DNA from 3 places in the Pantoea sp. SGAir0175 genome. Region 2 is predicted to be linked to each of the others. Evidence: predicted binding sites of a transcription regulator. Region 2 holds the regulator's gene; each other region holds the start of a gene.
What was found. Region 2 encodes PurR, which represses purine synthesis genes. Its sites were predicted from a motif close to CANGCAAACGTTTGCNTG; they were not measured.
Positions count from the first base shown of each region.

Region 1 (8,112 bases), 1.8 Mb from region 2:
GCACCGGTGACGGTGATTGTGGCGTGGGATCCGACCTTTTATGAAGCACTGCCAAAACTGTTCCCGCATGGCGATGCTCGCAGCTGGTTTACCAGCAGCCCGGATTTGGCCAAAGAGACCGCGTTTCGCAACAGCAGCCTGCAGGCGGGCTATCTGATTCTGGCGGCCCGCTCGCTGGGACTGGATGCCGGCCCGATGTCCGGTTTTGATCCAGCTAAAGTTAACGCCGCGTTCTTTAGCGAAAATAACTGGCAGGTCAATTTACTGATCAACCTCGGCTATGGCGAAGCCAGCAAGCTGCATCCGCGCCTGCCGCGTCTGAGCTTTGACGAAGCCAGCAAATTTGCCTGATGCGTTAAGCCGCGCAGCCGCCCGACGCGCGCGCTGCGCCATGACTTAGCCCAGCGAGTGAAAACCGCTGTTGAAGTAGACCATCGGCGCTGTCGCTTCGCCCGGCAGCGCAATACCCACGATACGCGCCAGCAGCACGCTGTGGGTGTTCCACTCCACCGTTTTTTCCAGCTGACAATCGAAGCTCACCAGCGCATCAGCCAGCACGGGCGCGCCCGTATTAAGGGTTTGCCATTCACCGCTCTGGAAACGCTCAGCGCGGCGCGTCGGCGAGCTGAACTGCGCGCACAGGTCATCGTGCTGCTCGCGCAGAACGTTCACGGCAAAGTAGCCCGCCTGCAGAATGGCATCGTGGCTTGATGCGCTGCGGTTAACGCAGACCAGCAGGCTGGGCGGTTCCGCTGCCAGCGAGCTGACCGAGGTGGCGATCAGCCCGAACTTTTCTCCGCTGGATGAGGTGGTCACCAGCGAGACACCGGCAGTGAGACGGCGCATGCCGTGACGAAATTCATCCAGCGAGATCGATTCCTGGCGAGCAAGAGAGGTAACAGACATAACAACTCCGACGTGCATGGTTTGCGATGCGCACGATTGGCAGATAGGTGAATAATTTAAGCACTTCATTGTGCAGCTCTTTCCTGTCCAAATCCTACACCACATCCGCCGCTTCGGCACCCCATCCGACACCAATGTGCAAAAGCCTCATATTCAATTGCAGCTCATGGCAATGAGATTCGCCTCGTCCTTATCTGAATTTACTGGCTATCCAGCGTAAGCCGGATGCAAACCCATGAGAAAATTCTTACAATAGCCCTGATGATTATCCGACCATTTTCACGGAGCGACAGATGGCTAGTCATTTTGTTCGTTGGGTGGTTAACCCGCCCCTCACCCCAGAGACCATGCGGGTTCCACAGGATGTGATGACCAGCGCCGGGCACCTGCCTGATAAGCGCCGCGGCCGCTTTCTTGCCGCACGCGCGCTGCTGGCCCAGCTGATGCTGCGCGTCTATGGTATTCGTGACCTGCCGCCGCTGATCGCCAGCAGCAGCGGTCGCCCTTGCTTTGCCGATCCTAATTTGCCTGACTTCAGTATCTCCTATGCCGGTAATATGGTCGGCGTGCTGCTGGCGGAAGAAGGCGGGCGCGCTGGCCTGGATATGGAAATCGTCCGGGCGCATAGCCGTCAGGCGCAGGATGCCCTCACGCAGGGGCTGTCATCGGGTGAAAAGGCGTGGATTAACGCCCAGCAGGATTTTATGGAAGCGGTGACGCAGATCTGGACGCTACGCCAGAGCATCCTCAAACTGACCGGCGAAGCCAACAGCGGTATTGATGCGCTGCGGCTGCATCCGGCTGCGGGTCGGCTGCGATCCAGCGTCTATCCCGATATTCAGGCGGTGTGTGATGCCGAGCCGACGCTGGTGTGGTCCTGCGCGCTGTCGCCCGGCACTGAACGTTTACGGCTGTGGGAGATTGATGCGCAGCAGCTGTGGCAGTCGCTGCGCGATGTGGAGATGAGCAAACCCAACATCGGGCCGCGCACCCTGCGCCTCACCAGCCTGCCCGGCGAGCGTGTCGCCAGTCAGCCGGAAGTCAGGCATCCCGGATAACCAGGCCGCACCCGCGGCCTGTTGCGTTTAGTGCGCGTCGATAAAAGCGATTTTCAGCACAAACAGCAGCGCCACCACCACCACGCACGGGCTGATTTCACGCCAGCGTCCGGTGCCGAGTTTCATCACGCAGTAAGAGATAAAACCGAGCGCAATACCTTCGGTGATCGAGAAGCTGAACGGCATCATCGCCGCCGTGACAAACGCCGGCACCGCTTCGGTGAGATCGTCCCAGCGCACGCGCGCCAGCGAAGCCGTCATCAGTACGCCGACATAAATCAGCGCGCCAGCCGCCGCATAGGCGGGCACCATGGCAGCCAGCGGCGACAGGAACATCACCAGCAGGAACAGGATGCCGGTCACTACCGCCATCAGGCCGGTACGGCCACCAATCGCCACGCCGGATGAGCTTTCGATGTACGCCGTCACCGAAGAGGTGCCGATCAGCGAACCGGTGACGGAGCTGATGCTATCCACGTACAGCGCCTGTTTCATGCGCGGAAAAGTACCTTTCTCATCGGTCAGGCCCGCTTTATCGGTTACGCCAATCAGCGTACCGGATGAGTCAAACAGATTGACCAGCATGAAGGCGAAGATCACACCCGCCATGCTCACGTTGAACGCGCCTTTGATATCGACCTGGCCGACCACCGAGGTGATGGCCGGCGGCGCGGCGAACAGCCCGGTAAACTTCACGTCGCCCAGCAGCAGACCGATCGCGGTGGTCACTACGATAGAGACCAGCACCGCCGCGTGGATGTTGCGCGACGCCAGAATCGCAATGATAAAGAAGCCGAGCGCGCCGAGCAGCACGTTGTGCGAGGCCAGGTTGCCGACGGTCACGATGGTGTCCGCGTTGGGCACAATAATACCGGCGTTTTTCAGCCCCATCATGGCGATGAACAGACCGATACCGGCGGTGATGCCCACGCGCAGGCTGAGCGGAATATTGGCGATCATCCAGTAGCGTACGCGCAGCAGCGTCAGGATCAGCAGCCCCAGCGCGCCCCAGAAGATTGCGCCCATGCCAACCTGCCACGAGTAGCCCATCGCACCCACCACCACAAAGGCAAAGAAGGCGTTGAGGCCCATGGCCGGTGCCAGCGCCACCGGCAGATTGGCCACCAGCCCCATCAGGATGCTGCCGAACGCAGCAATCACGCAGGTGGTGACAAACACCGCCTGGGTGTCCATGCCTGCGGCACCAAGAATCTGCGGGTTAACGAAGACGATATACACCATCGTCAGGAAAGTGGTGAAACCGGCAATCACTTCAGTGCGCGCGGTGGTTCCGTGTTCCTGCAGCCTGAAAATACGCTGCAAAAGGCCCTGCTCGTTCATTTCGCTGTTCCGATGAAAAATTTATCGCCGCGTATCCTATAGACTTTAGCGCCGCAAAACACTGATTTTTCGCAACCGGTTGCCTGGGGTCGCTTTCTGCGCTGAGTGCGCTAGAGTGACAGCTTATTGTTTACTAAAAGGATGAGGCGCGATGTCAGTTGAATGTATCTTTTTTGATTGCGATGGCACGCTGGTCGACAGCGAAGTGATCTGCACGCAGTCCTACGTCAACACCTTTGCCCGTTACGGTATCGAACTCTCGCTGCAGCAGATGTTTGAGCAGTACAAAGGGGTGAAGCTTTACGACATCATCCGCGATGTGACGGCACAGCATCAGGTGACACTGCCGCTGGCTGAGGTGGAGAGTGCCTACCGCGCGGAAGTGGCGCGCCTGTTTGATCTTGATCTGCAGCCGATTGCCGGCGCCAGAGCGCTGGTGGAGCGCGTGAAGGTGCCGATGTGCGTGGTGTCGAACGGTACGGTGAAGAAGATGGAGCATTCGCTGGGGCTGACCGGCATGCTGCCGTATCTGAGCGGACGCCTGTACAGCGGCTATGACATTAATCACTGGAAGCCGGATCCGGAGCTGATGTATCACGCGGCGGAACAGATGCAGGTGCCGATTGAAAAGTGCATTCTGGTGGATGATTCAGAGGCTGGCGCGCGGGCTGGCATCGCCGCTGGCATACCGGTGTTTTACTACTGTGCCGATGCACACAATCCGGTGATTGATCACCCGCTGGTGACGCGTTTTGACGATATGGCGCAGCTGCCAGCGCTGTGGCGTGCACGTGGCTGGGATCTGGTCAGGTAAGTGCGCGCAGCCCCCTCATCCCAGCCTTCTCCCGCCAGCGGGAGAAGGGGCCGATCGAGCGGGGCTGAACAAAAGTTCCCACCCACATACCACACCAGACGGCTCCCTCTCCCGTTTGCGGAAGAAGGGGCCGATCGGGCGGGGCTGAACAAAAGTGCCCACCCACATACCGCACCAGACGGTTCCCTCTCCCGCAAGCGGGAGAGGGTTAGGGTGAGGGGAAAAAATCACCCAATCGCGCCCAGCGAATCCTCATTGCCCTGGCTTTTTGGCAGCAGGAACAGCGTGGCGACAATATCCAGCAGGTAAATTAGCGCCAGCAGCGTAATCGCAGCGGTGAAAGAAATATGCGTGGCCAGCATGCCGATCACCAGCGGACCGAAACCGCCGACGCCGCGGCCGAGGTTGAACAACACATTCTGCGCGGTGGCGCGCGCCTGCGGTGGGAAAGTGTCCGAGATCAGCGCGCCGTAGCCGCCAATCATGCCGTTAACAAACATCCCCATGATGGCACCGGTAAACAGCATCACCGTCGGGTCGCGCAGCTGGGCGTAAACCACCACCATCGCCACGGCACCAAACTGGTACAGCAGGAAAATCTTCCAGCGCGCAAAGCGGTCCGCCAGCACGCCGAACAGCCAGATGCCGAACGTCATGCCCACCACCGTAACGGCCGTCCACAGGCCGGATTTGGTCAGGCTGAAGCCGAAGCTGGAAGAGAGATAACTTGGCATCCAGATCATCAGGCCGTAATAGCCAAAATTCTGCACCGAACAAAGAATCAGAATGCCGAGGCTGGCTTTGCTGGTGGCGCGATCGGCAAACAGCAGTTTAATGCGCGCGGAAAAGGAGAGATGCGGGGCTTTTTCCACATGGCGGGTGAAGGCTTCCGGCTCGCCCATGCTGCGGCGAATCACAAACGACACCAGCGCCGGCAGCAGGCCAACCAGGAACATACCGCGCCAGCCAATCACGCTCAGCAGCGGCGGCGTGATAAAGGCCGCCAGCAATACGCCGAGCTGCCAGCCGATACCGACCCACGCCGAGGCGCGGTTACGCTTCTCCTTCGGCCAGGCTTCGGCAATCAGCGCCATGCCGATGCCAAATTCACCGCCCAGTCCCATGCCGGCCAGCGTACGATACGCCAGCAGATCCCAGTAGCCCTGCGCCACGGCGCACAGCCCGGTGAACAGTGAGAACATCAGGATCGTCACGGTCAGAATGCGGATGCGGCCGTAGCGATCGCTCAGATGACCAAACACAATGCCGCCGACCACCGCGCCGATCAGCGTCCAGGTCACCAGCGAACCGGCCTGCGACGCATCCAGCGCCAGCGACACGCTGATCGCCGGCAGCATAAAGCCCAGAATCAGCAGATCAAATCCATCCATGGCATAGCCGCTGACGGCAGCCACCATTGCTTTCGCCGGCGTAACGGCGGTTTTGTTGTTATTTGCAGAGGACATAAAACAGCACCTGGCAGAAAAATGTGCGCCAAGTATAAAGAGAGCGGCAGGTTGAGAACAGGCAGAAATCAAGCGCACTGCCTGTCAGCCTCAGCGCTAACAGGCAGTCATCACGTCAATCAGGAGGGTTTATTGCTGCCGTCGTCGCCCGACAGCAGTTCATCCAGCTTGTCACCGCCAACGTGACGGAAATCCTGACCTTTCACGAAATAGAAGATAATTTCGCAGATGTTCTGGCAGCGGTCACCGATGCGCTCGATGGCGCGCGCGCAGAACAGCGCGGTGAGCACGCTGGGAATGGTGCGCGGATCTTCCATCATGTAGGTCATCAGCTGGCGCACAATGCCTTCGTACTCTTTATCCACCTTTTTGTCTTCGCGGTAGATCTTGATGGCTTCGTTGAGATCCATGCGCGCGAAGGCATCCAGCACGTCGTGCAGCATCTGCACGGTGTGATGCCCGAGCGACTCAAGGCTCACCAGCAGCGGCAGGTGCTGCTGACCGAACTTCTCCAGCGCGGTACGGCTGATCTTCTCCGCCACGTCGCCGATGCGTTCCAGCTCCGAAATGGTTTTGATGATCGCCATCACCAGACGCAGGTCGCTGGCGGTAGGCTGACGCTTGGCGATGATGCGCACACAGGCTTCATCGATCTCCACTTCCATCATGTTGACCTTCTGGTCACCATCGATCACCCGGCGCGCCAGTTCGCCATCCTGGTTATGCATCGCGGTGATGGCATCGGTAAGCTGCTGCTCCACCATGCCACCCATGATCATCACCTGAGTACGAATGTGCTCCAGCTCCGCGTTGAACTGACCGGAGATATGTTTGTTCAGATTTAAATTATCCATGTTTCTCTCCTGAATCAGCCGTAACGACCGGTGATGTAATCTTCTGTCTGCTTCTGCGCTGGCTTGGTAAACAGCGTGTCGGTGTCGCTGAACTCAATCAGCTCGCCCAGATACATAAACGCCGTGTGATCGGAACAGCGCGCCGCCTGTTGCATGTTGTGGGTCACGATGACCACGGTGTAATCCTGCTTCAGCTCGGTGATCAGCTCTTCGATGCGTCCGGTAGAGATCGGATCCAGCGCCGAACATGGCTCATCCAGCAGCAGCACTTCCGGGCGAATCGCGATGCCGCGCGCGATGCACAGGCGCTGCTGCTGACCGCCGGAGAGACTGTAACCGCTCTGGTGCAGCTTGTCTTTGGTTTCATTCCACAGCGCGGCTTTGCTCAGCGCCCACTGCACGCGCTCGTCCATATCGGCACGCGACAGCTTCTCAAACAGCCGCACGCCAAAGGCGATGTTGTCATAAATCGACATCGGAAACGGCGTCGGCTTCTGGAACACCATGCCGACGCGCGCGCGCAGCAGGGCGATATCCTGATGCGATGCCAGAATGTTGTCGCCATCCAGCAGAATTTCACCCTCAGCACGCTGCTCCGGATAGAGCGAGTACATTTTGTTGAAGGTGCGCAGCAGGGTGGATTTGCCGCAGCCCGACGGACCGATAAACGCCGTCACCTGGTTTTTGGCGATATCCAGATTAATGTTCTTCAGCGCGTGGAACTTACCGTAGTGGAAGTTCAGATTGCGCACCTGAATTTTACCGGCAGAAGGAGTTGCCATACTCATTGCTCATCTCTCATGTGCAGCGCCGCCGAAGCCGCGCCGGAAAATTAGTGTTTGCCTTTGGCGAAAATCACGCGCGCCACGATGTTCAGCAGCAGCACGCACAGCGTAATAATCAGCACACCGGCCCACGCCAGGCTCTGCCATTCGGCAAACGGGCTCATGGCGAATTTGAAGATGGTCACCGGCAGGTTGGCCAGCGGCTGCATCATGTCGGTGCTCCAGAACTGGTTCGACAGCGCGGTGAACAGCAGCGGTGCGGTTTCACCGGCAATGCGCGCAATCGCCAGCAGCACACCGGTAATGATGCCGGAGACCGAGGCTTTCAGCGTAATAGCTGAGATCATCTTCCACTTCGGCGTGCCCAGCGCATATGCCGCTTCACGCATGCTGTCCGGCACCAGCCGCAGCATATTTTCGGTGGTACGAATCACAATAGGCACCTGCAGCAGCGCCAGCGCTATCACACCGGCCCAGCCGGAGAAGTGCTGCATCTGCGCCACCACGATGGTGTACACGAACAGGCCGACCACAATTGACGGTGCGGACAGCAGGATGTCGTTAATGAAGCGAATCACTTCCGCCAGCCAGTGCTTGCGGCCATATTCTGCCAGGTAGATACCCGCCAGAATGCCCAGCGGCGTGCCAAAGAAGGTGGACCAGAAGATCAGCAGGCCGCTGCCCGCCAGGGCGTTCGCCAGACCACCGCCCGCGGTGTTGGGCGGCGGCGTGGATTCGGTAAACAGCGTCCAGCTCAGGCCATCGATCCCTTTCGTGACGGTGGTGAACAGAATCCAGATCAGCCAGAACAGGCCGAACGCCATGGTCAGCAGCGAAAGCGTCAGGGCAATTTTGTTTTTGGTGCTGCGCCACGCCTGCATTTTACGG
Region 1 covers NZ_CP028081.1:4,128,586-4,136,697, reverse strand. Annotated here, with positions in the region: gene C1N56_RS19310 (malonic semialdehyde reductase) at 1-351, shown strand, start outside; gene C1N56_RS19305 (flavin reductase family protein) at 397-906, opposite strand; gene C1N56_RS19300 (4'-phosphopantetheinyl transferase family protein) at 1,200-1,964, shown strand; gene C1N56_RS19295 (NCS2 family permease) at 1,992-3,305, opposite strand; gene yieH (6-phosphogluconate phosphatase) at 3,457-4,119, shown strand; gene C1N56_RS19285 (MFS transporter) at 4,347-5,585, opposite strand; gene phoU (phosphate signaling complex protein PhoU) at 5,705-6,439, opposite strand; gene pstB (phosphate ABC transporter ATP-binding protein PstB) at 6,454-7,227, opposite strand; gene pstA (phosphate ABC transporter permease PstA) at 7,272-8,112, opposite strand, start outside.
Region 1: a site for PurR is predicted at 3,374-3,391, ahead of C1N56_RS19295 (NCS2 family permease). Genes of this name have one in related genera too.

Region 2 (8,112 bases):
TCGTTGCCAAGATCGTAGTGCTCTTTACCAACAATCCAGGCGCGTTTCTTTGACTGCAGATTGGTGAGGCGCGCCGCAGCAATGCGCAGCGTGTCTTTAAAATGGTGCGGTAACTGCTTATCCAGATGATGTTTCAGCACGCGGTGGAAGAACATATCCAGACGTTCACACTCCCACCAGCCGTCCATGTAGCTTTCACCGAGGCCCAGCGATCCTTCCTGCAGGACCCGTTTGAAAAAATCCGCATGTCTGACCTGAATATCCCAGGGGCGTGTGCCGTTGATGTGAATGTCCGCCCGCTCCAGTAATTCATGGGCGATACGAAACCATTGGTTTTCTTCAAGGCTCACTTCTTCTATACACGATGAACTCATAGCTTCTCCATCACCTTTCCGATTTGAACCTGAGAAAAAGAATAGTCAAATTCCTCAGGCCTGTGAGAGAACTCACGGAAAATCCGTGCGCCAGATAGCCGACGTACTACAGAGGTATGAATCTGAATAGAAATGTCTGCCACAACTCCGGAGGTGAATATCGTGCAGACGCCATCCCAGCGACAGTGTCGCTAAAAAATACGCTCATTATGTTATTGATTTGTTGCAGAAATGCTGACCCACTGAGTATATGCTCACGCAGGTCAGTATTCAATGGCTTATCGTTAGTTTGCTAACGATAATCGTTGCCTTAGCAATTATCTTCGCAGGGACGGGAAGCGTGAGCAATATCACTTTGTGCGCTGGCGCTGCGCTGCCACAGGAAACCGGCCCAGGCGAGAATCACCGTGGCCACCATGACCAGTGTGGTATGTAACAGCGCCTGCTGCAGACCGGCGGAAACAATCAGGCTGGCGAGGAAGCATAAGCCCAGCTGCAGCAGATTCTGCAGGCCGGCCGCTTTGCCGGTGGCCTGCGGGAACGGGGCGAGGGCGCTGGACACCACAATCGGGTAAATCGCGCCATTGGCCAGCGCCATGCCGCAGAACGGCAGCAGCAGAGCCACCAGCGGCGGCGTGGTGATCAGCGCCACCGCAAACAGGCCCAGAATGCTCAGGCTGTAAATCATCAGCAACCACGGCAGCAGCTGCGCACCCTGAAAACGGTTCAGCAGTGCGCGACAGCCAAATCCGCCCAGCAGGAAGGCGATGGTCTGCGGAATATAGCTCAGGCCAATGTCCGCCGGGCTCAGACCCGCGGCGGCGAGGATAAACGGCGAGCCGGTCAGCCAGGCGAAGAAACTGGCGGAGCAGGCCGCATAAATTAGTACGTTACCGCTGTAAATACGCGTCGCCAGCAGCGTCAGCCAGCCCGGCTGTGGCGCGCTGTCGTGGCGCGCACGCGGCGCGCTGGCCAGTTTCAGCGTGCCGAACAGCAGCACCAGCGTCACCAGCGTGAGCGCGAGGAAGATGGCGCGCCAGTGAAAATGGGCCATCAGCCAGGCGCCCAGCAGCGGCGCCAGCGCCGGTGACAGCGCCACCAGCGGCATAATCGTGGCAAACACTTTGTTGGCTTTGGCCTGCGGATAGCGGTCAACCACCAGCGCCTGCCAGCTCACCGCTGCGGCGCACACGCCTACCGCCTGCACAAAGCGCAGCACCAGCATCAGCCAGACGTTAGTCACCCACAGCATGGCAAGACAGCTCAGCGCAAACAGGCTCAGGCCCGCCAGTAAAATCGGCTTACGGCCGAAGCGGTCCGACAGCACACCCCACAGCACCTGCGCACAGGCAAAGCCGCCCAGAAACAAGCTCAGGCTGGCGCTGATGGTGCCCGGTGCGGAAGCAAAGTCGCGCTGCATGGCGCCGAAGGCGGGTAAATACATATCGGTGGCCAGGAAGCCGAGCATGCTCAGCACGGCAAGGTAAGGCAGAAATCCTTTGGATGACAGCATGGTTTTTCTCATTCGGCAGGTTGAACGGCGGGGAGTGTAAAAGGGTGCAGCGGGCTTTGTGAAACGCTAATATTTGCAGGGTGCTGTTAAAATTTTTGATGGGAAAACTATGTGGTCGGAATATGCACTTGAGGTGGTGGACGCGGTAGCGCGCACCGGCAGTTTTAGCGCGGCGGCGCAGGAGCTGCACCGCGTGCCCTCTGCCATCAGCTATACCGTGCGCCAGCTGGAAGGCTGGCTGGCGGTACCGCTGTTTGAGCGGCAGCATCGCGAAGTGGTGCTGACGGCAGCAGGCGAGCATTTTGTGCGTGAAGGGCGTTCTGTTATCAAAAAAATGCTGGCCACGCGCCGTCAGTGTCAGCAGCTGGCTAACGGCTGGCGCGGTCAGCTCAGTATCGCGGTAGATTGCATCGTCAAACCGCAGCGCACCCGCCAGCTGGTAAAGGATTTTTACCGCCATTTCCCCGATATGGAGCTGATCATCAGCTACGAAGTATTTAACGGCGTGTGGGACGCGCTGGCTGATGGGCGTGTCGATGTGGCGATTGGTGCCACCCAGGCCATTCCGGTCGGCGGCCGCTTCGCCTTTCAGGATATGGGCGCGCTCAACTGGCGCTGTGTGGTAAGTCCGCAGCATGCGCTGGCCCGCAGCCCGCAGCTGGACGACGAAACCCTGCGCGCCTGGCCGTCGCTGGTGCTGGAAGATACATCGCGCGCGCTGCCGCGCCGCATGACGTGGACGCTGGATAACCAGCGGCGTCTGGTGGTGCCGGAGTGGGAAACCGGGCTGGATTGCCTGCAGGCTGGGTTGTGCGTGGGCATGGTGCCGGGGCACCTGGCGCGCCCGCTGCTGGACAGCGGCGCGCTGGTGGAGCTGGCGTTGCCGCAGCCGTTTCCGGACAGCCCGTGTTGCGTCAGCTGGTCTGAGCAGCGCGCGTCACCGGCGCTGGCGTGGTTGCTGGAATATCTGGGCGATGCGGAGACGCTGAACCACGAGTGGCTCAGCGAGAAGGCGGCTTAACGGCGGTAATCGCGGAACGGGCCATCGGCCACGGAGCGGCGCTCAATCAGCGTGGGCTGAACTTCAATGGTCTGCGGCTCTTCACGTTTGCTGGTGATGCGGTCCAGCAGCATCTCCAGTGCCTTTTCCCCCAGCTGCGCTTTCGGCTGGTGCACGGTTGTCAGCGCCGGAGTGAAGTAGCGCGCGTTGCGCACATTGTCATAGCCAATTACCGAAATATCCTGCGGCACGCGCAGTCCCATCTCGTCGGCCGCGCAAATCGCGCCCATCGCCATGATATCGCCGCCGCAGAACACCGCCGTCGGGCGCTGTTTCTGGTTCAGAATCTGCTGCATCGCCTGATAACCTGACTCCGGTTCGAAGTCACCCTGCACAATCCACTCGGGACGGACGCTGATGCCCGCTTCCTGCATCGCCTGCAGAAAACCCGCATGACGTCCGCCACCGGTGTTGCGTTCCATCTGGCCGGGGATGGCACCGATATCGCGATGGCCGCGCTCAATCAGGTATCGTCCGGCGAGGTAACCGCCGTGGAACGCATTGTCCTGCACGGTATCGGTAAAGTCCCCGCGCGATTCGCCCCAGTCCATGACCACCATCGGGATATTGCGGTTCTCTTCGAGCATCTGCAGCAGATCGTCGGGATATTCGGAGCACATGACCAGCAGGCCATCGACGCGCTTTTGCGCCATCATCGAAAGATAAGCGCGCTGTTTTTGCAGATCGTTATGCGCGTTGCCGAGAATCAGCGTGTAACCACGCTCAAAGCAGTGATTCTCCACGGCTTCAATAATTTCGGCGAAGTAGGGCGCTTCGCTGGAGGTCGCCAGCAGGCCCAGCGTCTTGGTGTGATTCACCTTCAGGCTGCGGGCCACCGCGCTCGGTGAATAGTGCAGCGCTTTAATCGCTTCCCATACGGCGTTACGCGTCTCTTCCGCGACAAAACGCGTTTTGTTGATGACATGCGAAACCGTGGTGGTTGAGACCCCGGCGCGTTTCGCCACATCTTTAATGGTTGCCATGAAAATGGTACTCCTGGGATTATCGCAACTTACTGATAAGTATATTGTTAAACGTTTGCGTCTGCTAATGGTTTTGCGCCCTGAATATCAGGGCTAATCTGCTTAATCGGGCAGGGAAACATCCTTCAGCAGGCTGTCAATGCAGCATGCGCTAAATCTGTTGCGCAACGAAAGGCGGCGATTCTAGCAAGCCGGGGCGGATAACACGAGATTTTTGCCCATCACTGTGCGAAAATTATTTAACCATGCAATCTGTGTGACTAAGGAGTTGTGATGAGTACCGATTTAAAACTGGCATTGACCACCACCGCCGCTGCTCTGCTGATGATTATTGCCTTTAGCTTTACCGCCATTCTGCATTAATAAAAAAGCCGGTGCTGCTGAACAGCCACCGGCTTTTTTGTTGCGCAACGCTGAGGTTAGCGCACGGTTTTCGGCGTCATCATACGGCGTGCGCCAACGTAATGCTTCTGCCAGTAATCCTCGCCCAGCGCGCTAATCTGAATGTCCTTACCGGTGCGCGGAGACTGAATGAATTTACCATTGCCCAGATAAACCCCGACATGGTCGGCGGTGCCGCGGTTGTTGATGCGGAAGAACACCAGATCGCCTTTCTCCAGCATCTCGCGCTTGATCGGCGCGGCGTCGCGCAGGTGATACATCTCATTGGCGGTGCGGGGAAATTTAAACTTCACCAGATCTTTGTAGGCGTACCACACTAAACCACTGCAGTCGAAACCGGTGTGCGGTGAGGTGCCTCCCCACTGATACGGTTTACCCAGCTGGCCCATCAGTTTCGTCATCGCGGTTTCACGTGCTTTTTGATAGCGCAGGCGGTGGGCTTTGCTCATTTTAATGCCGCTCAGCTGCTGCACTTCATCATCAACGGCAACGTCACGCGATTTTTTCGCCAGCCGCTGATGACCATATTTTTTCGCACTGAGCTTAAGTGAGGATTTGCGCTGGGTGGTGTGCTGAAGTACCGTTTCGCTTTTCTGCTGTTTTTTCAGCCTGAACTTCTGTACCGACGTCAGGCGTGACTTTTTGCTGGTGGTTTTCACCGGGCGTCGTTTGCGACGCTCATCTTCACGCGCGTTCTTTTTCTCCGCTTTCTGCAAACTGGCATTAACCGGCGCATGCGGAGAAGCCGCCGCCACATTAAAGAACAGTTGGGCAAAAGCCAGTATGAAAAGCGTAATCAGTAAACGCATAGTCCGGTTACAGGTTAAGCCGTCGGCAGGAAGCCAGACCGCGGTAAAGTTAGAAAAATCTGATCGACGATCAGCACCGGGGCAATTCTAATCCACTTTTTTTGCAAAAGGTAAGGTCTTTTTCCATTAATCTGTCACGGTACTGAAAGTGGGGCAAAAATGAGCGATTTCAGCTGTTTAACCCAGCGGAATTATTGCTAATTATTAATTGATTAATGCTTATTAATGATATGAAAATGTTATTCGTGGCGCGCGAACTTAACAAACATGGCGATATGCGCCGGCTAAGGCAAAATCCCGTTTTCAGTCGCGGGGCGAAGTCGCTACAATAAACAAACACGAAGTGAAGGATTAAGGAAGGCAAAAATGAGTACTGTTGAAAAAATTCAGCGCCAGATCGCAGAAAACCCGATCCTGCTGTACATGAAAGGTTCGCCGAAACTGCCAAGCTGCGGTTTCTCTGCGCAGGCGGTACAGGCGCTGTCTGCCTGTGGTGAGCGCTTTGCGTACGTAGACATTCTGCAAAATCCGGATATCCGCGCTGAGTTACCGAAATACGCCAACTGGCCAACTTTCCCGCAGCTGTGGGTGGATGGCGAGCTGGTCGGCGGCTGTGACATCATCGTTGAGATGTTCCAGCGCGGCGAACTGCAACCGCTGATCAAAGAGACCGCTGAGAAGCACAAAGAAGCAGAATAAGCAAAAGGCCGACAGCAGTGTCGGCTTTTTTTTGGCTGCGGTCTGACGGGCCTCAGGCCGAGGCATCGTCTTCGGCCGGCTCTTCACTCACCGCCAGCGGCCAGCCGCCGAGGCGTTTCCAGCGATTCACCAGTTCGCAAAATAGCGTGGCGGTCTGTTCGGTATCGTACAGTGCCGAGTGCGCCTGAGTGCTGTCAAAATCTATCCCCGCCGCTTTACAGGCCTTCGCCAGTACCGTTTGTCCCAGCACCAGCCCGCTCAGCGCGGCGGTGTCAAAGGTGGCGAACGGGTGGAACGGGTTACGCTTCATGCCGGTGCGCTCTGCCGCCGCCATCAGAAAATTATGATCAAAGGTGGCATTGTGCGCCACGATAATCGCCCGGTTACAGCCACTGTCTTTGGTACCTTTGCGCACCATTTTGAAAATGGCGTGCAGCGCCTCATATTCACTCACCGCGCCGCGCAGCGGATTGCTGGGGTCGATGCCGGTAAACGCCAGCGCTTCGGGATTGAGAATCGCCCCTTCGAACGGCTCCACGTGGAAATGCAGGGTTTCATCACGGTGCAGCCAGCCATCCTCATCCATTTTTAACGTGGTGGCGGCGATTTCCAGCAGCGCATCGGTTTGCGCATTAAAACCGGCGGTTTCAACGTCAATCACCACAGGATAAAAACCACGGAAGCGTTGATGGAGAGCGTTTAAGGCGTTTGATTCAGACATCAGGATCTCATTGCAGGAAATGGGGCAGCGCGCATTATGGCAAAAATCGGCGCAGGGTGCAGCAGGAGAGGGAAGTCAGCCCGCAAATTAGCAGGCTGACTAACGGCATTAGTTGCCGAGGCCGTGACCGGCGTGTTGGTTTTCGATCAGCTCGATTTTGTAGCCGTCCGGATCTTCCACGAAAGCGATGATGGTGCTGCCGCCTTTGACCGGGCCGGCTTCACGCGTGACGTTACCGCCCGCCTGACGGATGCGGTCGCAGGTCGCCGCGACATCATCCACGCCCAGCGCGATGTGGCCGTAGGCATTGCCGAGGTCATATTTATCCACGCCCCAGTTGTAGGTCAGCTCAATGACCGCACCTTCGCTCTCTTCGGTGTAACCCACGAAAGCCAGGGTGTATTTGTATTCGGTGTTTTCGCTCTGACGCAGCACGCGCATGCCCAGCACGCGGGTGTAAAAATCGATGGAGCGCTGCAGATCGCCAACGCGTAACATAGTGTGAAGTAAACGCATAACATCCTCTTTTCAAAAGTCATCAGGGAACCCGCTTAGTATAGCGAGGGAATGCCCTGAAGAAAGCACGCGGCCGCACATCCGCTGCGGCCGCGTTTGACTTACAGTGTCGGGTAGTCGGTGTAACCTTCCGCGCCGCCGCCGTAGAAGCTCTCCGGGCGCTGCGGGTTAAGCGGTGCATCCTGCTGCAGGCGCGCTACCAGGTCCGGGTTGGCGATGAAGTCACGGCCAAAGGCCACCGCGTCAATCAGGCCACGCGCAATCAGATCGTCCGCTTTTTCCACGGTGTAGGCACCGGCACCGATAATCACGCCCGGGAAGGCGGCACGCACTTTCTGGCGGAACTCATCGGTGTAAGGCTTACCGCCCGCCCAGTCTGGCTCAGACAGGTGCAGGTAGGCGAGGCCGCGCTTGCCCAGTTCGCTGATGTACCACAGTGCCGCTTCTTCTTCATCCGGACCGTTTTCCAGATTCTGGAAGGCGCCGATTGGCGAGATACGAATACCAATGCGATCGGCTGACCAGTTAGCAATTGCCGCATCGACCACTTCCAGCGCGAAACGGCCGCGCTTCTCAATCGAACCGCCGTATTCATCGGTACGCTGGTTAGAACCCGGTGCGAGGAACTGATGCATCAGATAGCCGTGCGCAGAGTGCAGTTCCAGCAGATCAAAGTCGGCGTCGCGCGCATTGGCTGCCGCCTGACCGAAGTCTTTAACGATCTGCTGAATTTCTGCCACGCTCAGTTCACGCGGCAGGGAGGTATCTTCGCGATACACGCTGCCGTCGGCGGCGCGCAGCGAGGTGCGGGTGCCAGCGGCGATCGCGGACGGTGCGACCGGCGCTTTGCCATCCGGCTGCACGCTATTATGCGAGATGCGGCCGGTGTGCCACAGCTGAACGGCGCTGTGACCGTGCGCGGCGTGAATGCCTTCGTTAATCATTTTCCACGCAGCAATCTGCTCCGCGGTGTGTAAACCCGGCGCACCGGCGTAGCCTTTCGCCTGGAACGAAACCTGGGTGGCTTCGGTAATG
Region 2 covers NZ_CP028081.1:2,325,812-2,333,923, reverse strand. Annotated here, with positions in the region: gene cfa (cyclopropane fatty acyl phospholipid synthase) at 1-374, opposite strand, end outside; gene punC (purine nucleoside transporter PunC) at 685-1,887, opposite strand; gene punR (DNA-binding transcriptional activator PunR) at 1,997-2,908, shown strand; gene purR (HTH-type transcriptional repressor PurR) at 2,905-3,930, opposite strand; gene C1N56_RS10760 (cytochrome bd-I oxidase subunit CydH) at 4,204-4,293, shown strand; gene C1N56_RS10755 (C40 family peptidase) at 4,350-5,141, opposite strand; gene C1N56_RS10750 (Grx4 family monothiol glutaredoxin) at 5,508-5,840, shown strand; gene rnt (ribonuclease T) at 5,893-6,561, opposite strand; gene gloA (lactoylglutathione lyase) at 6,670-7,077, opposite strand; gene C1N56_RS10735 (alkene reductase) at 7,179-8,112, opposite strand, start outside.

Region 3 (8,112 bases), 210 kb from region 2:
TAGCCCTGGCGGCTATGACTATTGCTACACCAAATGCGCCATAAACGCGGGCGGAAAGTAAATTTGTGTCAGGAAAGGTCAATGACTGCCAGTGCGCTCTGCACCGGCAGCAACACGATCAGGCAAAACGCGTAAGTGAGAAGGGCGTGAGGTCAAAGGAGAACGGTTTATTCTGCGCAAACTCGCTGGCCAGTTCACCCAGCACGCTGGCGAATTTAAACCCGTGGCCGCTCAGGCCGGTGATAATCAGTCGGTCAGGCTCGCCGGGCAGGGTATCGATAATAAAGTCTTCATCCGGCGTATTGTCATAGCTGCAGGCTTCGCCATGCAGGCACACACCTACGCCTGGCAGAAACTGGCGCAGGAAGCTAAAGGCTTCGTTACCGTCAGCGGCGATGCTGCCGAACGGTTTGCGGTCCGCTGGCGTCTGCATCGGCTGACCGCCATCGTGGCGTCCCACTTTCAGGGCATTATTGTCTGCCGGGAAGCCGTAGAAATGGCTGCCATCCGGCATCTCTACCGTAAAGCCGGGGAACTGGTTATTTTCGCTGTAGCGCCCATCGGCCTGATACCAGGCAAACACCTTGCGCACCGGCGTAACGGGCAGATTGTCCACCAGCTGACTGACCCAGGTGCCGGCGCTGATCAGCAGCTTGCGCGCGCGGAATACGCCATCGCTGGTGGTGACCTGCTGCAGATCGCCCTCGCGGCCAATCGCGCTGACCGGGCAGTTAAACAGCTGCGCGCAGCCGGCCTGTTCCGCCAGCTGCACCCAGCTGCGTACCGCCTGTTCGCATTTCAGGAAGCCAGAGTTGGGCTCAAATACGCCTACGTAGCCGTCCGGTACGCTAAGCTGCGGCCAGCGTTTACGCACCTCATCGGCCTGTAACACCTGCACCGCCAACTGCCAGCGGTTAGCGCTGTCGATCACGTTGTGAATGAAATCCGAGCTGGCCGGTGCCAGATTAAGAATGCCGCTGCGGTGCATGATGCGTTCGCCGCTCTGGCGCTCCAGCTCGTCCCACAGCGTCTGGGCGCGCAGCACCAGCGGCACGTAGCGTTCACCTTCGCCGTAAGCGTGACGAATCAGGCGGGTTTCGCCGTGATGCGTCCCCTGGCTGTGGGGCGGGTGCGCGCTGTCGATCATCAGCACCGACAGGCCCGCCTGGGTTGCGTAGAAACCCGCGGCAGCTCCGACGGAACCACTTCCCACCACAATCAGATCATAAACCATGACGACATCACTCCTGCAAAACGGCGATTTTTTTCAATAGCATATCAAAAGAGTGCGCCCATGAAAAAGGCACCCTGTAGGGTGCCTTTTCACGCGATGGTGATGATTAGTGCTTGCGATTATCGCGTAGGTATTGCTCAGTGGACTCGATCTTTGCAATGCCAGCTTCGAGGATAGAGATAAACTGTCTGGCTACGTCAGTTGTCAGCCAGTATGTTGGGCCCACGTCAGCTTCTTCTTCTTTCTGGTCCTGCGATGATAGCGAGTGCAGGCGGATCATCATGGCGTCATAGCTGTCAACGGTGCTGATATCCCATCCCACCAGCGGATGGGTCTGGATGACGTCTTTACTTCTGTCCATTATAACCTCCTTATTACTCGTTAAACGAAGTGCTTTCGAGGTTCAATGCGTCTGTATCTTGCACTAGCGAGATAATTATAACATGGAATTAACAGTACAGTAGTTAAAAAGTGTGGTGGTTAAAAACACAGCAAAATAAAAGCAGCCAAAAGCCGGTTTTCAACGAATAAATAAACGCCTTACGCAGCTGGGTATTTATTGTCGCAGCGCAACATGTCGTCATACCGATTATCGGCATCTCAGCATTAAAACTTTAACGGGCTGAACGCCAGGGTAAAAATCTGAAATTATCCCTGCGACTCGGCAGGCAACTGCCCTTTGCGCCGGTGGATCTCGTCCGCCAGCCGGGCAAAATGCTGCTGTAACTGAGCGTCATGATTCTGATTTTGCGCTTCGAGCGTCAGATTGTGTGCCAGCAGCTGGCTGGCGCGATCGTCCAGACAGAAGGTCAGCGTAGCAAAGGCATTTTCCAGCACGGTCAAACGGCGTTGCTGTTCAGCAATGAAGGCCAGCAATTCCCCAAACGTCATCGCCTCTTCTGGTTTTTCAGTAGTCATGTGCAACACACCTCCTGTAAGCACGACGAGGCAAGAATAGGACATCGTTTAATCAGAGTCTAGCTGGCGCGGGTTTTTCTGGCGAGCGGGAAATAAAAACAAAAAAGCCGGGCGGCGGGCCCGGCAAAAACGGCACAGTGGCGGTTAATCGGTAATAAACCAGTCGTCAGCGCTTTCCCAGGTTTCCTGCAAAATATCGCTGATGCGGTCGCGTGATTCTTTACAGCCGCCAAACACGCTGAGCTGGTTACCACCGGCATAGCGCACTTTGACGTGATGATTGTCGTCGGGAAAATCGCGGGAGATACGGCGAGTGAGTTCAGCGCTCAGTGCATCCAGTGCACCGGCGGGAAGGGGCTGAGTCTTTGCTACGGTAATTTCAACACGCATAAACGCCTCCGGGATAATATACTGGTTATTTGTACAGTATAAAATTCCCGAAGGCAAGCGGCAGATGATTATTCTTTGATGCGCCAGTTAAGGGTTTCACCGGCGAGGAACGGAACCAGCGTATCGTCAGCGACCGTGATGCTCTCCTGCACCGTCCACGGCTCACGCACCAGCGTCAGGGTACCGTCGTTGAGCGGCAGGCCGTAGAAACTGGGGCCGTTCTCAGAGCAGAAGGCTTCAAAATGCTCCAGTGCGCCAAGCTCTTCAAACACGGTCAGATAAGCGGGCAGCGACGTCGGCGCATTAAATACACCGGCACAGCCGCAGCTGGCTTCTTTCAGGTGGCGCAGGTGTGGTGCCGTGTCGGTGCCCAGGAAGACGCGACGGTTGCCGCTTGCCACCAGGTTACGCAGCGCTTCCTGATGAATGTTGCGCTTCAGAATGGGCAGACAGTAGAGATGCGGGCGCACGCCGCCCACCAGCATGTGGTTGCGGTTGAACATCAGATGCTGTGGCGTAATGGTCGCGCCAAGCAGTTCATTGCCGGCGGCTACATACTCCGCAGCTTCCTTCGTGGTGATGTGTTCCATCACCACTTTCAGACCCGGGAACTGCTGGCGCAGCGGCTGCAGCACGGTTTCGATGAAACGCGCTTCACGATCAAAGATATCAATGTGTGCATCGGTGACTTCGCCGTGCACCAGCATCGGCATACCGATTTCCTGCATGCGCTCCAGCACGCTGGCAATGGAGGCAATGTTGGTGACGCCATGGCTGGAGTTGGTGGTGGCGTGTGCCGGATAGAGTTTTGCCGCCGTAAAAATACCGCTGCGGAAGCCGCGTTCGATTTCGTCCGCATCGAGCGAATCGGTGAGGTAACAGGTCATCAGCGGCGTGAAGTGATGCTCAGCAGGCAGCGCCGTCATGATGCGTGCGCGATACGCTTCGGCAGCCGCAACGCTGGTGACCGGCGGAACCAGATTTGGCATGACAATCGCACGACCATTCACCGCGCTGGTATAGGGCAGCACTGCATTGAGCATCGCGCCATCGCGCAGGTGGATGTGCCAGTCGTCAGGGCGGCGAATCGTGATTTGCTGGGGTTGGGCTGTCATTCAAAAAGGCTCCGGCTGAGGTGAAAACGAAATGGCTCGTTTAGGCCGGGGACTAATCATAAGGGGGCGGGCAACCGTTTGCACGGGATTTTGCAGTGCGGCAGAGAAATAACCGCAGGCGCGGCAAATTGCGTAGCAGCGTGGCAGGCGCGGGCAGAATAATGCCGGCATCCTGCCACGCTATGCATGGCCGCCATTGAGAACGGCTGCTTGCAATGTTAATCGGTAAACGGAATCACCAGCTGGCCAGGCTTCACTTCCAGCCCTTTAGCCAGTTTCTTCGCCAGCGCCTCGCCTTTGCTGCGGTCGGCGCTTAGCACGTAGGCGGGTTTTTCATTGAAATAGCGCTTGAGGGATTCGTTCAGATACGGCGTAAGGGTTTTCATGATCGACGCCATCTTCTCAGGTTGTACCTGCGCGTCGACGATTTCGAGGTCCTGCAGATAGATGGCGCCCTGCTGCGCGTTGTACACCGGTTGCGCTTTCATCTTCAGCTGCATTTCGGCCTGCTGCGGACCAAACAGCGAGCTGACGTTGATGTTGGCTTTACCAGACAGCGTCACTTTGCCGGGTTCTTCACGGCCAATCTGGCTGCTCAGGTCGGTCAGTACAATATGGGCATTCACCAGCCCGGACACGCCGATGTCTTTCTCATAGTTGTTGCGCTTTTGCAGCGCCTGATTCACTTCCTGCTCGCTGATGGTGTATTGCGTCAATTGGTTACAGCCGCTGAGCAGCACGGCAAAAAACAGGGCAAACAGCCCGGGAAACGCCTTCTTCATGATTTCTTCTTCCTGGTTGATACGGCCAAACAGCCTTAAGCCTGCCTGATTCAGGGCCAGGTGTCACCAGGAGAGAGATGAGAAACGCAGCCGCGCGCTTCTCATCACAGCGCCATCAGGCCGCAATCGACGACAGCAGATTCACCTGCGTCTGTTTTGCCATATTATCGCGGTAGTCGGCGACACGGCTCGGCCATTCGATACCGGAAACCAGCGTCAGCGAGCGCAGCAGCGGAAACAGATGAATGTCATCCTCAGACAACTCGCCGTTCACCGCATTGGGTTTGACGATCAATTTATCCAGCTGGCGCAGATCATCGCTGATATTTTTGATGAAACCCGGGGCATGCTTACGCAGTTCGGCAAAGTCACCGAGGCTGGCCTGTTTCTTTTCGCGGAAGTAATCACGCGCTTCGGGGGTGGCAAATTCAGCAAACGCAGCCTCGGCGATGCGCGGCAGCAGCAGCTTGTTGATGGAGCCATTGACCCGTCGCAGCCAGTCGGCGATGGCGGGATTTTGCTTGCCGGTCAGCAGCGGCTGGCGATCCTGATTATCGACAAAGCGCACGATATCCATGCTCTCCGGCATCGCACTGCCATCGGCTTTTTGCAGAATCGGTGCCATTTTCTGGCCAATCAGCTTTTTCGGCGTTGCTTCATCATCATTGAGCATCACAATCAGCTCAACCGGCAGGTTTTTCAGGCCAAATATCATGCGTGCTTTGACGCAGAAAGGGCAGTGATCGTAGATGTAAAGTTTCATCCCGTTTCTCCTGTGGTTCTCAGGGTGACAGAGGTCACCCTTTTTCCGGACGTGCGGGAAGTATGGAAGAGAACGCCTGAACCGGCAAACTAGCTGCTGAAGATCGCCGGTGCCACCTGGCGCGGCTGGAACTGCCACCACAGCGCCAGCAGCGTGATCATACCGACGGTGCTGAGCAGCATCCACGGCAGCTCCGGCAGGGCCAGCTGCTGGCCCATATCAAACATCCAGCCGCCACCGGAGTAGCCAATCAGCCCGCCAATTGCCAGGCCGAGCCGGCTGAATCCCATATAGCTGCCGCGTGCCCGGGCGCTGGCCAGGGACGCACTCAGGGTTTCACGTGCCGGTTCAGCGATGATCGATCCGAGATAGAAAACGGCGATCAGCAAAAACAGCGACGGCAGCGAATCGGTCATGCCAACCGGCAGCAGGCTGAAGGTCATCAGAAACAGCCCGGCCATCAGGCGTGTCTCAAGGCGGAAGCGCTTTTCACTCCAGCGCGCCAGCGGATAGAGCAGGCTGAGTGACAGTAGCGCTTCAATCGCGTACATCCACTTCACCGCCGCCGGTGCGCCCGCCACCTGATTGACCATGACCGGCAGCATCAGCATCACCTGCACGGCGAGAATGTAATAGCCGGTCAGGGTAAAGACATACAGCCGGAAACGGCGGTCGCGCCACACACGCTGCATTCCCTCGCGCATGGCGATACGCTCCGTAGAGATGCGCCATGCTGGCAGCCACACGGCGTTAAAGATGGCGGCGACGACAAACACCGCCGCACCGACCCAGCACACCAGACGGAAATCCCACGCCAGCAGCCAGCTGCCAATCAGCGCGCCCAGCACCGCGCCGGCGCTGTCCTGCATCATCAGCAGCGAAAAGAAGCGTCCGCGCTCGCGTGCCCGCACCAGTTTCACCACCAGCGCGCTGCGTGGCGGATCGAACAGCGTGCCGCCCAGTCCGGACAGCAGGCAGGCCAGCCACAGCAGCCACGGCTGATGCGCCAGCGCCATACAGGCGAAACCAGCGGCACGCATCAGCATGCCGGTGACAATCAGCGGCCGCGCGCCAAAACGGTCAGCAATCGCCCCACCGAAGATACCAAGCCCCTGCTGCATCAGCTGACGCAGGCCGAGCGCAATGCCCACCAGCAGCGCGGCCCAGCCAAGCTGTTCCACAAAGTGAATGGAGATCAGGGGAAACACCACAAAGAATCCCATTACCACCAGCATGTTATCGACTAACAGAAACGTTTTTCCAAGGCGTCGTGCCCGCGCAACCCGTGACATGCTGAATCCTGAGCAAGTGAGAAGGAAAAGTGACCAGCTGGTCTATTTTCTGCCTGCTCCGGCGGGAAAAATAGCGTTTTCAGGATGATATTTTTTTATCCAGCCTGAAGAGAAATTAATCCTTAATCGGAATCAATTGCCGTGAGCGATGCGCGGGGTTTTACCGCAGCCGGGGTGACGGTTATAGTGAGAAGTAACGCCGCTGGCGTACATCTTTCTTTCGTTATGGATTTCAGGAGTCATGATGTTTGGCTATCGCTCTGCTGGCCCGCGCGTGCGGCTTACCACCGATCGTCTGGTGGTGCGTTTAGTACATGAACGCGATGCCTGGCGTCTGGCGGATTACTACGCCGAAAACCGCGCCTTTCTTAAACCCTGGGAACCGGTGCGCGATGAGAGCCACTGTTATCCTTCCGGCTGGCAGGCGCGCCTGGGTTTAATTGCCGACATGCATAAACAGGGCTCCGCGTTCTATTTTGTGCTGATGGACCCGGAAGAGCATGAAGTGCGCGGCGTCGCCAACTTCAGCAATGTGCTGCGCGGATCGTTTCATGCCTGCTATCTCGGCTACTCGCTGGGAGAGAAGTGGCAGGGGCAGGGCATGATGTTTGAGGCGCTGCAGGCGGCGATTCGCTATATGCAACGCCAGCAGCGCATTCATCGCATCATGGCCAACTATATGCCGCACAATCAGCGCAGTGGTGATTTGCTGGCGCGCCTCGGTTTTGAAAAAGAGGGCTACGCCAAAGACTATTTACTGATTGATGGCCGCTGGCAGGATCATGTGCTGACGGCGCTTACCTGGCGCGAATGGAACCCGGATCGTCGCGGACAATAATAAAAGGAACACGTAATGAAGATGGCTCTCTCCGCGCAGGCATTGCGCGTGATCGGCTGCCTGCTGGAGAAGCAGGTCACCACGCCGGATCAATATCCGTTATCCCTCAATGGCGTGGTCACCGCCTGTAATCAGAAATCTAACCGTGAGCCGGTAATGAACCTGAGCGAAAGCGAGGTGCAGGCTCAGCTCGATGAGCTGGTGAAAAAGCATCTGGTCACCGCTAACAGCGGTTTCGGTCAGCGTGTCAGCAAATATGAACAGCGTTTCTGCAACTCGGCGTTTGGCAATCTGCAGCTGAATGCCGCCGAAGTGGCGGTGCTGACGCTGCTGTTCCTGCGCGGCGTGCAGACGCCGGGCGAACTGCGTACCCGCAGTGGTCGTCTGCATGAGTTTCAGGACATGGCCGAGGTGGAACGCACGCTGGAGGGGCTGACAACGCGCGACGACGGCCCCATGGTGGTGCGTCTGGCGCGCGAGCCGGGCAAGCGTGAAAGCCGCTATATGCACCTGTTTGGCGGCGAGGTGGCGGACGAACTACCCGCCAGCCACACAGCGTCGCCTGAATCAGACGATCTGGCCGTGCGCGTTGCTCAGTTGGAAGCGCAGGTGGCGCGCCTTGATGCTCAGCTGCAGCAACTGCTGCAGCGGGAGGCGTGAAATGACGCTGCGTATTGGTGTGGTGGGGCTTGGCGGTATCGCGCAGAAAGCCTGGCTGCCGGTGCTGGCGCAGGCCAGCGGCTGGCAGCTGGTGGGCGCGTTCTCGCCCAGCCAGGCGCG
Region 3 covers NZ_CP028081.1:2,534,384-2,542,495, reverse strand. Annotated here, with positions in the region: gene solA (N-methyl-L-tryptophan oxidase) at 119-1,234, opposite strand; gene bssS (biofilm formation regulator BssS) at 1,341-1,595, opposite strand; gene C1N56_RS11855 (hypothetical protein) at 1,883-2,152, opposite strand; gene dinI (DNA damage-inducible protein I) at 2,297-2,542, opposite strand; gene pyrC (dihydroorotase) at 2,611-3,657, opposite strand; gene C1N56_RS11840 (lipoprotein) at 3,876-4,439, opposite strand; gene grxB (glutaredoxin 2) at 4,555-5,202, opposite strand; gene mdtH (multidrug efflux MFS transporter MdtH) at 5,292-6,494, opposite strand; gene rimJ (ribosomal protein S5-alanine N-acetyltransferase) at 6,739-7,332, shown strand; gene C1N56_RS11820 (DUF480 domain-containing protein) at 7,348-7,992, shown strand; gene C1N56_RS11815 (Gfo/Idh/MocA family protein) at 7,994-8,112, shown strand, end outside.
Region 3: a site for PurR is predicted at 3,725-3,742, ahead of pyrC (dihydroorotase). Genes of this name have one in related genera too.